3 regions of the Robertmurraya sp. GLU-23 genome follow, and region 3 is predicted to be linked to each of the others. Evidence: riboswitches for the same ligand, from Rfam matches in the RefSeq annotation. Region 3 holds a riboswitch; each other region holds the start of a gene.
What was found. A riboswitch is a leader RNA that binds a small molecule or an ion and turns the genes downstream of it on or off. The one in region 3 is predicted to bind glycine.
Positions count from the first base shown of each region.

Region 1 (4,826 bases), on a different contig from region 3:
AACCATAATGGGGTCAACATTAATGCTGAACGAGTAGATTCTGAAATAAGCATCACTAGTAAAATAAACGCAAAAAGAGTTAGTACGACATAGTTAATAAATGGTGTTAGAGGAGCTTTGAATATTGATTTTTGGTGTAAATCTGGACGAGTTTTTTTATATCTAATATGAGAGATTAATATAATGCTCCACACCCAAATGAAACAAATCGCACTAATGGTCGTCACAATTCCAAAGGCTTGCTCGGGGATCAATTTACTAAGTAAAGTTCCTATAGAAACAATGACCGTTGAAATAAGTAATGCATTACTTGGAACTGCATTTTTGTTTAATTTTGCAAGCATACCCGTTCCACCGTTTTGACGCCCTAAGTTATACATAATACGGCTTGTAGAGAATAATCCACTATTACTCGCAGATGCAGCAGAAGTTAATACAACAAAGTTAATAATTCCGGCCGCAACGGGAATACCTACTAAAGTAAAGGTCTTAACAAAGGGACTTGTATCTGCATTCAACTGATTCCATGGATTTATACTAAGCAGAACAATTAATGCACCCACATAAAAGAACAGAATTCTTAAAGGAATTTTGTTAATGGCTGAAGGAATATTTTTCTTTGGATCAGCTGTTTCTGCAGCTGATACACCAACCAACTCTACTCCAACAAAAGCAAATACGACCATTTGGAAAGAAAACAAAAAGCCGCTAATTCCATTCGGGAAAAATCCTCCGTGTTGCCATAAATTTTGTACAGAAACCGTTCCTGCCTCTGTTTTAAATCCAATAACTAGTAAAACAACCCCAATAACTATTAAAGCCAGAATGGTTACAACTTTAATAATGGCAAACCAAAATTCTAATTCTCCAAAAAGCTTTACTGTTAATAGATTCAACCCTAATAAAATAATTAAACAGATGAATGCTGGTACCCATTGTGGGATATCAAACCAATACTGCACATACATTCCAACTGCAATAACATCGGCCATAGCCGTCATTATCCAGCAGAACCAGTACGTCCACCCTGTTACAAAGCCTGCCCACGGTCCGATATAATCTACCGCAAAATCAGTAAACGATTGATAACCTGCATTTGATAACAACAGCTCCCCTAATGCTCTCATAACAAAAAAGGTTGCTATCCCCACAATTAAATAAGCTAAGATGATAGAGGGACCTGCTAATGAAATTGCTTTTCCTGAACCTAAAAATAAGCCAGTACCAATCGTTCCGCCAATTGCGATTAACTGTACATGACGATTTTTCAGTTCCCTTTTTAACTCATGCTGTGCCACTTGAAATTCCTCCGTTTTCTCTCTAATCATTATTGTAAGAATAATAGCCATAAAAAAAGAGACTGGGGTTCCCCCAATCTCTAAAAACGTCAGAATAACAAATACACATGGTTAAATGACAAATAGAACTTACATTCATACCAAATAGTATCTATACTCTTCTGTCCTTTTGCCTGAGATTGTGAACCCTTCGGCGTCGCAGTACGCGATCTCTCCAGAAGCCGCTCCTGTTATAGTTTGACCCATAACATTCATAGCTTGCTTATATATTTAATTTATAGCCTAGATTTGTTTTTCAACAAACTCCTAAGCTATTATCGTACAATAATTTGTAATTTTATCAGTATTCTTTTAGTTGGTCAAGAATATTTTTGTGATATGATGATCAAACTTCATTATGAACCTACTTTTTGAAAAGGTGATCCTTCTGATTGTTTGCTTGGATATAGACTCATATTTGTTCTCCCAATCCTTTTTAAAAAGGCATCTACTACAACAGGATCAAATTGTTTTCCTCTTTCTTTTTGCAGCTCATGTAACGTATATTCTAACCTCCGTGCTTCACGATACACACGATGTGAGGTCATTGCATCAAATGCATCTGCAACTGCCATAATACGGGCTTCTAATGGGATTTCCTCTCCCTTTAACCCATTTGGATATCCCTTACCGTCATAGCGTTCATGATGGTATAAAATCATATTTAATACCCCACTCTTCTCAAACGGTTTAATATGTTTCACGAGTTCATAACCAATAGACGGATGCTCTTTAATATGTATAAATTCGTCCGTGGTTAATTTTGAAGATTTATTAAGTACATTTTCTGAAATACCAATTTTCCCTATATCATGAAGCAATCCACCGATATAAATATTCTTGCAAACGGTTTGCTTAAGTTTTAACTCTTCCGCGATCGCTTTTGAATAATTCGCAACATTATTCGAATGGAAAGCTGTATATTTATCTCTCGAATCTAATGTATTGGCTAAAGAAGTGATAAGATCAATCATATTTCTCTTTTCAGCGATATATTTTTCAATAAGAATCATGATAAACGTGGCCATGACAAAGTACCAAATCCATTGAAGAATAGTTAACTGAATATTGAAATCGGGTACATGGTAAGCCCCTATAAATGAAATAATCCCACTAGTGAAAACTTGTATCCACACTTTTCGAAATGAAAATGAGGAAAGACAGAGTATAATTAAAGTAAATAACATGAAAATATCTCGATTATTTATATAGTCACCACTAAAAAAATAAAGGATAACCGTTGCACCAAATAACCAACGGTAAATATCTGTTCTTTCTAACCAAACCGACCACCTAGATTTCATAATACACCTTCTCCTAATTACTTCACTCAAACTTCAGTAATTATTAAAGAAAAACCTTAAGAAAACCTTAAAAAAATTAAAAATGCCTCTAAGGTGCATTTTTTTAAAAGATTAACAGTTGTATGATATTTTCAAAGAAATGGGGGATGGCCTTTTTGCGCCTTTGTAATTATTGTATATATTCTCTGAAGGTTAGATTGTCTTTTACTAATAGTTTTTTATTTCCTTGTTGAGAAATTAAACCCAGACTCTCGAACTTACTAAATTTACGACTAATTGTTTCTCGTGTTACCCCTACATAGCTTGCCACTTCTTCTCTTGTTATCGGGAGTTCTATAAGAATTCCGTCACTTTTCTTTGTTCCAAACTTTTGACAAAATTCTAGAATCATATGGGCAATCCTCACTTCAGGATCCTTGGTTGCTAAGTTTTGCACGAGCGTTTCTGTATGTGCTAATCTCTTTGTCAAAGCTTTTAATAATTTTATAGAGATTTCCGGATTTGCTTCCATGATTATGTCAATATCATCTTTTGTAATGACACAAATCTCCGTGTCTGAAATGGCATAAACGCTAAAATTATTCACTTCTTCATTATTAAAAAGGTGTAACTCTCCAAAAAACTCGCCGCTTGTTAATATATATAAAATCTGTTCTTTTCCATCAATGGTGAACTTTGACACTTTGACTTGCCCTTTGTTCACAATAAATAATCGATCAGATTTCTCTCCTTCTTGTAAAAGCAACTGTCCCTTTTTGAACCGTGTATGCTTGGCCATTTTGGCGACTTTTAAGATTTCTTCTTCTGATAAAGCCCCAAAGATTGGTACCTTTTTCGTACAAGGTACCAGCATTTTATTATGACTACAGTTAGCTTCCTTCATAAGCATCACCTAATTTTTTTATTTCTAAAAATATATCATACGTCATTTGATATATTTGTGTTTTAAATCACTAGTATGAAAAAAGATCACAGCTAAAATTTAGCTGCGATCCATTCTTATTCCTCTACCTCTGCAAATTGATCTGTATCTTCCCCACATACGGGACATACCCAATCTTCTGGCAGCTCTTCAAACGGTGTTCCTGGTTCGACATATTCATCAGGATCTCCTATTGCTGGATCGTAAATATATCCACATGGTAAGCATATATATTTTTTCATTCTCATTTCCTCCTTGGTGTTAAGCTGGTTGTAACAGCTTTTCTTTTACAAAACTCATCAGTTCCTTCACCGAAACAGTTTCTAATGATATTCCATTCAGGGATATCTTCTTTTCAATCGCCATTTTATAAGGTGTGGAAGCTACAATACCCTCAAGAGAAATTACACCTACTATTTTCTCATCTTTAATAAATATCCTCGTATATTTTTCATCTTCATCTTCATCCATGATGGTTGTATCACATAGACCCTCATCCACCATTCCTATGGAAAACAAAGACATATTAAAGGCATTAAATACAGTAAATGGCGTTGTTTTCTCATACACTTCATGAACCGCTGCCATATTTTTCCCCGCCACTTTTCCTTGATCCATTGCCCGGCCCCAAAGGCCTTCTACTTCACCATTCAGCTCGGTCACATCACCGGCTGCATACACATCCTCTATGTTTGTTTCCATCTTTTCATTTACGATGATTCCCCTATTGGATTGAATAACTGTATCTTCTACTAAGTCAAGATTAGGAACGACACCGATGGAGTAAATGACACTGTCACAGGAAATCAACTGATCATCCAAGACGATTCCATTTACTTTATCGTCACCTACAATCTCTTTAATAGAGGCGTTCAAGTAAATATCCACACCCTTAAGTCCGAGAATAATTCTTTTGATAATTTAATTCTGTTATATGGAAGTGACTTTTCTGCTCCAAATAAGGAGATTTGGGCCTCTTTATCAATATCTCTTATTGCCTTAGCTGCATTCACAGCTGCCACACCTGTTCCAATAATGCAATAATGTTTCATCATTTCTTCACCTACCTTTCTTAAATCGCGCTTAAGAGCAAATCAGCAACAAATGTTGTTGAATGTTCGATTTTTTTCAATTGTTCCTCATTTGGTGAAAATCTTACTCTTACAGGAAACTCCACATGTGTCATCCCTGTTGTTTTTATGACGTGAGATGTACTTTGTACATTCATATTGGTTTCATGTAAGTAGTCTTGAATCACTTCAA
Region 1 covers NZ_JBRKCV010000006.1:121,915-126,740, reverse strand. The annotation lists gene ACVBAX_RS12160 (amino acid permease) at 1-1,298, opposite strand, end outside; glycine riboswitch at 1,450-1,526, opposite strand; gene ACVBAX_RS12155 (HD-GYP domain-containing protein) at 1,694-2,641, opposite strand; gene ACVBAX_RS12150 (Crp/Fnr family transcriptional regulator) at 2,811-3,524, opposite strand; gene rd (rubredoxin) at 3,641-3,805, opposite strand; gene ACVBAX_RS12140 (FAD-dependent oxidoreductase) at 3,825-4,439, opposite strand; gene ACVBAX_RS12135 (FAD-dependent oxidoreductase) at 4,436-4,618, opposite strand; partial or broken gene ACVBAX_RS12130 (FprA family A-type flavoprotein) at 4,636-4,826, opposite strand, start outside.
Region 1: linked by a shared signal. The riboswitch ahead of ACVBAX_RS12160 (amino acid permease) and the one ahead of gcvT (glycine cleavage system aminomethyltransferase GcvT) in region 3 are both predicted to bind glycine.

Region 2 (4,826 bases), on a different contig from region 3:
AGATGAGATAAGGATTCGTGATCCTTTTATCCTTACCGACCATGATTCAAAAAGCTATTATTTGTATGGAACAACAGATGCAAATGTTTGGGAAGGACAGGCGACAGGATTTGATGCCTATAAAAGCAGAGACTTAGTAAACTGGGAAGGTCCATTTCCCGTTTTCCGACCGGACGCATACTTTTGGGCTAATCAGCAATACTGGGCACCTGAGGTTTATTTTTATCATGATCAGTATTATATGTTTGCTAGCTTTAAAGGGGAAGGAAAATGTCGCGGTACTCAAATCCTAGCTTCAGAACATCCATTAGGTCCGTTTTCACCTCTTTCAGAACATCCGATTACTCCCAGTCATTGGGAATGTCTTGATGGGACGTTATTTATAGATAGTAACGAAAAACCATGGATCATTTTTTGCCACGAATGGATTCAGGTTCAAGATGGAGAAATCTGTGCCCAACGCTTATCACTTGATTTTCAATCGACAGTAGGCGAGCCATATTTTTTATTCAAAGCGTCAAGTGCAAACTGGGCAGTCCCGGTGAGAGGGGAGACGGAATATATCACAGACGGACCTTTTCTGTATCAAGATCAAAAAGGACGGTTACAAATGCTATGGTCAAGTAGAAGTCCTAAAGGGTATGCGGTTGGAATGGCTATATCAGAATCTGGTGATATCCGTGGGCCGTGGGTTCAGGAGAAGGAAGCTTTATTAGACGAAGATGGCGGTCATGCGATGCTATTTAAAACTTTTAATGATGAATTAAAATTAGCCATTCATTCACCCAATCGATCCCCAAATGAACGACCAGTATTCTTATCTGTTTCAGAGCAGGATGGAAAACTAGTTGTAGAAAAGTGAAAGAAAAAACTGTGTACCAATTTTGGTTAACACAGTTTTTCTTTACTCTAAAAAATTTAATTAATCAGTGCTTGTAGGGGTGCGGGAATTCTTCCGCCGCGATTGATCATTTTTTGTGAGCTGAATGGATTTACACCCATAACCGGTGCTCTCCCAAGAAGTCCTCCAAATTCAACCATTTCCCCTTCTTGTTTTCCAGGCACAGGGATAACCCTTACTGCTGTTGTTTTTTTGTTAATCATTCCGATGGCAGCTTCATCTGCAATCATTGCGGATAGGGTAGCAGGGGTAACATCTCCAGTTATGGCAATCATATCAAGTCCAACTGAACAGACGCATGTCATTGCTTCAAGCTTTGATAAGCTTAAAGCACCGTCTATAATTCCACGAATCATTCCATTATCTTCGCTGACGGGGATAAAAGCACCGCTTAATCCACCAACATATGAACTGGCCATGGCTCCACCTTTTTTCACTGCATCATTCATAAGGGCCAAGGCTGCGATCGTTCCATGAGTACCCACGCGCTCAAGACCAATTTCCTCTAAAATTTCTGCCACACTATCATTAATGGCGTTGGTAGGAGCCAAAGAGAGATCCATAATTCCAAACGGAATGCCAAGCCGCTTGGCTACCACTCTACCGATAAGCTCACCTGCACGTGTAATCTTGAACGCTGTTTTTTTGATAATATCAGATACTTCTCCAAGGTCAGCTTGAGGGTGTTTTTTTAACGCGTTTAATACGACACCAGGGCCGCTAACACCAACATTTATAACAGCTTCGCCTTCTCCAGCTCCATGAAAAGCTCCTGCCATAAATGGATTATCTTCAACCGGATTACAAAATACGACGAGCTTAGCACAAGCAATTCCATTTTGATCCTTTGTCCGCTCGGCTGCTTCTTTGATAACATATCCTAATTGCTTAACCGCATCCATATTGATACCTGTGCGAGTGGTGGCCACTGAAACAGAGGAGCAAACTCGCTCTGTTACACTAAGGGCTTCTGGCAAGGCTTTAAGTAGGGTCTCATCACCTTTAGAAAATCCTTTGTGAACAAGTGCAGAGAATCCTCCGATAAAATCTACACCTAATTGCTTTGCGGCTAGGTCAAGCGTTTTTGCAAGCTCCACGGTTTGTTCAACGGTTGCACTTCCTAGGATTTCAGCAATCGGGGTAATAGATATACGCTTATTAATAATCGGAACCCCAAATTCCTTTTCTGCTTCTTCTGCTACTTTCGTTAAATCCTTAGCATAAGTAGTTATTTTATGAAATACATTTTGCTGCATTTTATGGAAATCGGAATCCGCACAATCACGGAGACTGATTCCCATTGTTACTGTTCGGATATCAAGGTTTTCCATTTGAACCATTCGTATTGTTTGAAGGATTTCATCCATTGCAATTGTCATATACAGTCACCACCTAACTAAATTCTATGCATTGCTTGAAAAATCTCTTCAAGCTGAATGTTTATTTTTAAGTCCATTTCCTCTCCAACTAAATCCAGTTGGTCACGGAGTTTTGACAAATTTTCATTTCCAGTCACGTCAATAATCATCATCATGGTAAAAAAATCTTGTAAAATTGTTTGGCTGATATCCAAAATATTCATATTATTTTCAGCGAGAATAGATGTCACTTTTGATATAATGCCAACCTTGTCCTTTCCAATCACACTTACCACTGCACGTCTTCTTTCCATTCGTTCCACCTCATTATTTTTTTGAAATAAAAAAAAAGATTGGAGTATCTCCAATCTCGGGTAAGAAGAGTGTGCAAAATATTATTATGCAAACATTCTCTTCTGTCCTTTTGCCTGAGATTGTGAATCCTTCGGCGCCGTATACATACGGTCTCTCCAGAAGCTGCTCCGGTAATAGTTTGATCCACTACCATCATGGCGGCTGTATTGAATTAAGTTAGATATTATCAATAAATAATAATTCAGTCAATTAAAATTTGTGAAAAGTAAAAAAAGACCATGTCGATTTTGACTTTTCTGAAAATTGTTATTGAAAAATGGTAAAAAAGAACATATAATCAAAAATGAGCATAAACGAGCAAAAACATCCACGTTTATGAATGAATGTAAACGATTTATGAAAGCGCTCTATTTTGGGAGGTGAGGCTTATACATAATAGAGGAAAATCTACTAGATACTGAATTTCTATTTTCCTGTAACAAAAAAAAGCAAGAAAAAAGTACGATTCAGGGGGACCCACGACCAAATGGAAAAAACCCCTAAATCATACCTCTATTTGAGTATGCCTAAAATTATATAGAATTTTAGAACTCATTTTTATGGTATGGCAAAACAGACTTTTTTTCAAGTATTTTAAAAAATGACTATTATTCTAGGAAATTATTATTTGGAGGTTTTGATACCATGAAAATTATGAAGAAATTTCACATTATATTATTCGTATTACTCTTAACTTTATTAAATGCTTGTAGCAGTGGAGAGAGCTCTTCTACCAATGCTACGGATGAAAATAATACTGATGATAAAGAAAAACAACTTAAGATCGGGTTGACCGTTCCAACTTTAGGGAATCCATTCTTCGTAGCCATGTCCAAAGGGGCTGAAGAAGTTGCTGCTAAGTATGATGCTGAAGTCATTACAGTGAGTGCAGATCATGATCTGGCAAAGCAAACGGCTCAAATTGAAGACTTTATTACAAAGAAAGTGGATCTCATTTTGCTAAGTCCATTTGATTCGGCTGGGATTGCAGGTGCAGTTAGTCAAGCAAAAGCAGCTGGAATTCCAGTTGTCGCTCTTGACGGTTTTGCAGAAGGCGGTATCGACTCAGTTGTGATGTCAGATAATGTTCAAGCGGGGAGATTAGCTGTCGAGTACCTAGTAGAGCAATTGAATGAAAAAGGAAATATTGTCATTATTGATGGACCTCCTGTATCAGCTGTCAGAGATCGAATTAAGGGCTTTAATGAAGTGATAAGCAAATATCCTGACATTAAAGTGGTTGCTAACCAGAACGGTGAAGGTAACCGTGAGAAGGCGCTAACTGTAATGGAAGGAATATTATCTGCCAATAAGAAAATTGATGCCGTTTTTACCATTAATGACGAAGAAGCTGTCGGAGTACAAATTGCTCAAGAACAAGCTGGTAGAGAAGATGAGTTCTTTCTCGTAAGTGTTGATGGTGCTCCTGCTGCAGTTGATGCACTGAATAAAGGTGGTAGCTTTGCAGGTACTTCAGCACAGTTCCCTAATCAAATGGTGATTGATGGTGTAGCTTTAGCATTAAAAATAATAGACGGAGAGAAAGTAGACTCAGAAGTTCTTATCCCTACTGAATTCATTACTCAAGAAAATGTTGATTCATATAGTGGGTGGTAATCAGTACCCCTCGCAATGAAAAGATAAACATAGTGCTCTAATATCGAGCACTATGTTTACACCAAATGTAATGTAGGGAGGGGCAGTAATGAACGGAACGAAAGAGAAACAAACGAAGCATCAATCTATAAATGAACAACCTATTATGAGTATGAAGGACGTATCAAAGCAGTTTTCTGGTGTGAAGGTGTTACAAAACGTTGATATTGAACTTTTTAAAGGGGAAGTTCATGCATTAATGGGTGAGAATGGTGCAGGGAAATCTACTTTAATGAAAATAATGGCAGGTGTGTATCAGCCTGATGGCGGATCGATCGTCTACAAAGGTGAAGAAGTGCAGTGGAATCATCCCATGGATGCTAGAAGCAAAGGCATTAGTGTTATTCATCAAGAGATAAGCTTATCGCCCAACTTATCCATTGGAGAAAATATATTAATGGGTACCAGGTTAAAGAAAAATAGAATGGGCTTAATTAGCTGGAACGATATTTATGAAAAAGCTGAAAAAATTTTAACTTCCATTGGCTCTTCATTGGATCCTCGAGCGGATGTTAGTTCATTAAGTGTCGCTCAACAACAAATGGTGGAGATTGCTC
Region 2 covers NZ_JBRKCV010000002.1:434,393-439,218, forward strand. The annotation lists gene ACVBAX_RS06445 (glycoside hydrolase family 43 protein) at 1-862, shown strand, start outside; gene ACVBAX_RS06450 (DUF711 family protein) at 919-2,280, opposite strand; gene ACVBAX_RS06455 (ACT domain-containing protein) at 2,298-2,573, opposite strand; glycine riboswitch at 2,666-2,743, opposite strand; gene ACVBAX_RS06460 (ABC transporter substrate-binding protein) at 3,259-4,230, shown strand; gene ACVBAX_RS06465 (sugar ABC transporter ATP-binding protein) at 4,319-4,826, shown strand, end outside.
Region 2: linked by a shared signal. The riboswitch ahead of ACVBAX_RS06455 (ACT domain-containing protein) and the one ahead of gcvT (glycine cleavage system aminomethyltransferase GcvT) in region 3 are both predicted to bind glycine.

Region 3 (4,826 bases):
CAATCATGTTGTATATGAGGACGAACTGTTTCCTTTCCTTCAGGTGGTGGGAGGCTCATGAATGAAAAGGGATTTATGTATCCTATTAGTTTGTGTATTTTTCTACTAGTCTCACTTTTTTTAACAATTGAGTTTAATCAGTATGTATCGGAAAAAGGGATAGTGTCTTCAGTCAACCAACAAGAAAAACGACAGTATTTATTTTTGCTCACATCCAAGAGGATTTCTGATGAAATGGCAGGCGGTGTAATTCCTATAGATGGAATGGCAACATACACAAACGCCAAAGTGACGTATACAGTTAAACAGATTTCTAACCAATATGTAGAAGTTACTTATTTTATGACTCAGGGTACACTTTCTGTTAAAGCGATAGCCCAGTATGAGGTAGGAAGCGGAAAATTAGTAAGATGGATGTTACCAGTGTAGTTCCCTATGGGTTTAGTTAACTAGTATTTGGTCATACTGTTAACGACTATAAGGGAGGCAAAAACATGAGCGCAATAAATGATTATGTGAAATACATTACACAAACGGTAGTGAAATATATTGATCAACCGAAGGAAGAAAGAAAAAAGCTGAGGAAGGAAAAAAAAGAAACGAGAGAAGCATTTGCTTTTCGCTGGTTTGGTATTCTTCCATATGTCATTATGATGAACAAAGGAAAGAGAGAGAAATCATTTAAAGGGAATGACAAATAAGTCGTTCCCTTTAAATCGCTTTTTCAGATAAGTAAAAAATACCACCGTTTATAATCGAAATTTGAACTTTTGGCTCGTATTGCTCCTGTAAGGCTCGTTTTTCATTATCATAGCTTTCGCCTTTTTCCTCCGCATCTTCATAAAAATGCTCCAGCAACCTCAAGTCTTTTGACCAGCGTTCTCTAGCCTCATTTGCCCATGTATGATCTCCTTCCAGAATATTTGAGCGAATCATATTCTGAATTCGTGTTACCCCACTATTCGGCATAATAAGTGGTGATAAGGTAAAGGAGTAATCAGGTATTTTGCGAGCTAATTGTAATTTTATCAGTTCATCGTGGAAGTTCTCAATCATATGTCCATTAATTAATTGTAGACCTATTGATCGAAAGACATCTCTTTTACGGTCACATTGATAGGAGATTTTTACGTTCATACCTAACCAAGGACGTAATGGTACTTGTTGACCCATGGTTGCTTGATGATCTTCATAGAGTCGAATGTATCCAGCAAGGTTTTTAGATGAGTTGAATATTTGATGAAGTCTTGGTGAACCAAAATGTATGACTTCTCCTTTAATATCGTCAGGTGTCTTTTTTTGATCTGTAATAAGCGTAAGTTTCATAGGGTTTGGAACTCCACCTGTTTTTTCTAAGTAATGCCAGTAAAACGGACGATTCATTAATTCCTTATCTAGTTCAACCGTTAATTGCACAGTTAAATATGAGCCGGTATTCTCGAGTATTTCACATTGATTAGCAGTAAAGTACTTCACCAAAAAATTATGAATTTCCTGTTGCTGCACGATAATCACCTTCCTTAACTTCTTCAGCAAATTGGATCATAGATGCTAGGTTGTCCATTTTTATTCGCATTTCCCCTTCAGAGGTGGAATTTCCGAATATATCTGAAAGATGATCCTCAAAGCTACCAAACTCTAAACGAGTAAGAATATCATCAAGATCACCGATCACTTTTTCAAATAAATTAATTTTTTCATGTAATAGCTTAAGCACATGTTCTTCAACTGTGCCCTTGGTGGCGAAGTTATAAATCATCACGTCTTTCTCTTGCCCAAGGCGATGAATTCTCCCGATACGTTGTTCAAGTCTCATAGGATTCCAAGGCAGGTCGAAATTAATGATATGATTACAGAACTGTAAATTGATTCCTTCTCCTCCTGCTTCCGTTGCAATAAGGACCTGTACATTGTTTTCAAAAAGTTGTCTCATCCAATCTTTTTTACCTCGTTTAAATCCTCCACGGAAGGGAACAGAGCTGATTCCGTTTTGCTTTAAAAACCATTGAAGGTAGAGCTGAGTGGCTCGGTATTCCGTAAAGATAATAACCTTATCATTTACCTTTTGAATCAGTTCAAGCGCTTTTACCGCCTTCGAATTTGTATGAACGGCGTTTACCTTCTCGATTAAATATGCGATTTGATCTTGGTATTCCTTTGATGGGTTTTCCTTCTTTTCAAGCATATTTTTTAATGTGAAAAAGACAGCTTCTCTACTGCTGCATGCTTCTCTTTGCAGAGTCATGACTGAGAAAGCGGAAGTGGTTGTCCAGTCTCCCTCTGACCGTAGTTCAGTAACAGAATCATACAAGTCCTGCTCTTCCTTAGTAAGCTCAATAGGAATAGTTTCAACTTGTCTCTTCGTCCATTCAATACCTGTGTCTGCTCGACGATTTCTGATCATCACTTTATTTACAAGCTCTTTTAAATGTTCATTATCGTTGATATCTCGGGAATCTTTTTTATATTTTTCATTAAATACAGATTCATTTCCTAAATGGCCTGGTTTTAAAAGTGAGACAAGGTTGAAAATCTCGCCAATTCGATTTTGAATTGGGGTTGCTGTTAGAAGTAAGCAGAATTTTTTCTTTAAGCTTTGTACAAATTCATAGTTTTTTGTTTTATTGTTTTTTAATTTATGTGCTTCATCAATAATAATAAGATCATAATCTTGAGAGAGAATGATTTCTCTATGGGGAGCCCGTTTCGCTGTATCAATAGAAGATACGACCACATCACACTGTTCCCACACATAGCTTTTACGTTGAGAAACTGCCGGAATATAAAACTTACTTGTCAACTCATATGACCATTGGGTGACAAGGGAGGCGGGTACAAGAATGAGGACTTTTTTTACAAGACCTCTGATCATGTATTCTTTTAAAATAAGTCCTGCTTCAATCGTTTTCCCTAGACCTACCTCATCTGCAAGGATAGCTTTTCCGTTCATGTTTTCAACTACTTGCTTGGCCACTTCTAACTGATGGGGAAGCGGTGTTAATTGAGGAAGATGTTTGGGAGCTTGTAATCCCTCAAAATTATCAATAACCGTATGTTTTTCAACTTCTACCGCTAGTTTATATAACTCAAAGTTCCCCCAAGGACCATCATTTGAAATTTTCTCTACCAGTCCCTCCTGCCAAGAGGAATCAAACTCAATCTCTACCGTCATAAAAACAACTCCCTTTTTGATCGATAAATATATTGCCGTATGGGTTTCGAAATGGTAGGATGTTAATATCTTAAAAGTTTTGAAATTTGTCACATTATAATTTATTTTGATGAATGTTCTATAAGTACAGCTTAGTATTATCCAAATTGGGAATTTTTATAATGCGAATGAGAACAAGGGGAGAGACTACTACAAAGTAGCGCCGAAGGAGCAAACAAAAAATTTGTGAATCTCTCAGGCAAAAGAACTCTTGTTTGACGCAACTCTGGAGAGCGCTTCATTCATTTGAAGCCACCAAAGGGGACAGCCAAACGGTAAACTTTCAGGTGCCAGGACAGAGACCTTTCTTAAGTAAAGAGGGGGGTCTCTGTCCTTTTTTTTATGATTTTATAAGGGGGAAATAATAGTGGCGCAACTTAAAAGAACACCGCTTTTTGATGTATATCAGAAGTATGGTGGGAAAACCATTGACTTTGGAGGATGGGAACTGCCTGTCCAATTTTCAAGCATTAAAGAAGAACATGAGGCTGTAAGAACGAAGGCAGGTTTGTTCGATGTTTCTCATATGGGAGAAGTTGAAGTGAAAGGGACAGACAGTTTGGCCTTCCTTCAAAAAATGATGACCAATGATGTATCAAAGCTGCAAATTGGTGGTGCGCAATATACTGCTATGTGCTACGAGAATGGTGGTACGGTCGATGATCTTCTAATCTATAAATTGAATGAAGATCATTATTTGCTTGTTGTAAATGCTTCGAATATCGAAAAAGATTTCACATGGTTAAACGATCATGTTGAAGGGGATGTAACGGTTTTGAATCTCTCTGAACAAATGGGCCAGTTAGCTCTTCAAGGCCCGCTTGCCGAACAGGTTCTTCAGAAACTAGTTGAAACAGTGGATCTTTCGACAATTGGATATTTTAAATTTCAAGAGAAAGTATCCATTGGAGGAAAAGAGGCACTTGTTTCAAGAACAGGGTATACCGGAGAAGATGGCTTTGAGGTGTACTGTAATAGTGAAGATGCGACTTACCTTTGGGAAAAAATTCTTGAGGTAGGTAAAGAAGAAGGTGTTCTTCCTTGTGGCTTAGGCGCTCGTGATACTCTGCGCTTCGAGGCTAATTTGGCCCTGTATGGTCAGGAGCTTTCTTCCTCGATTTCTCCACTAGAAGCGGGTATTGGTTTCGCTGTGAAAGTAAATAAGGAAGAAGATTTTATTGGGAAGCAAGCTTTAAAGCAACAAAAGGAAGCTGGAGTTCCTCGGAAACTAATAGGAATTGAAATGATTGACCGAGGAATCCCAAGACATGGATATCCGGTGTATGTGGGTGAACAACTTGTAGGAGAAGTAACGACTGGAACACAATCACCTACGTTGAAAAGAAACATTGGTTTAGCGTTAGTGGATTCAGCAGTCATAACTAGAGAGTCGGAGCTAACCATTGAGATTCGTGGGAAACGCTTGAAGGTAAAAGTGGTACCAACACCATTTTATAAAAGGGAAAAGAAATAAGGGGAGGAACAAACGTCATGAAGCATCGCTACTTACCAATGACAGAAACCGATAAAAAAGCCATGCTAGAAGAAATCGGAATTTCCGATGTTCAGGAGCTTTTTAACGATATTCCAGAAAGTGTTCAGTTTAAGGGAGAAT
Region 3 covers NZ_JBRKCV010000001.1:335,290-340,115, forward strand. The annotation lists gene comGF (competence type IV pilus minor pilin ComGF) at 1-61, shown strand, start outside; gene ACVBAX_RS01700 (hypothetical protein) at 58-429, shown strand; gene ACVBAX_RS01705 (YqzE family protein) at 495-701, shown strand; gene ACVBAX_RS01710 (YqhG family protein) at 712-1,506, opposite strand; gene ACVBAX_RS01715 (DEAD/DEAH box helicase) at 1,484-3,172, opposite strand; glycine riboswitch at 3,340-3,432, shown strand; gene gcvT (glycine cleavage system aminomethyltransferase GcvT) at 3,579-4,685, shown strand; gene gcvPA (aminomethyl-transferring glycine dehydrogenase subunit GcvPA) at 4,703-4,826, shown strand, end outside.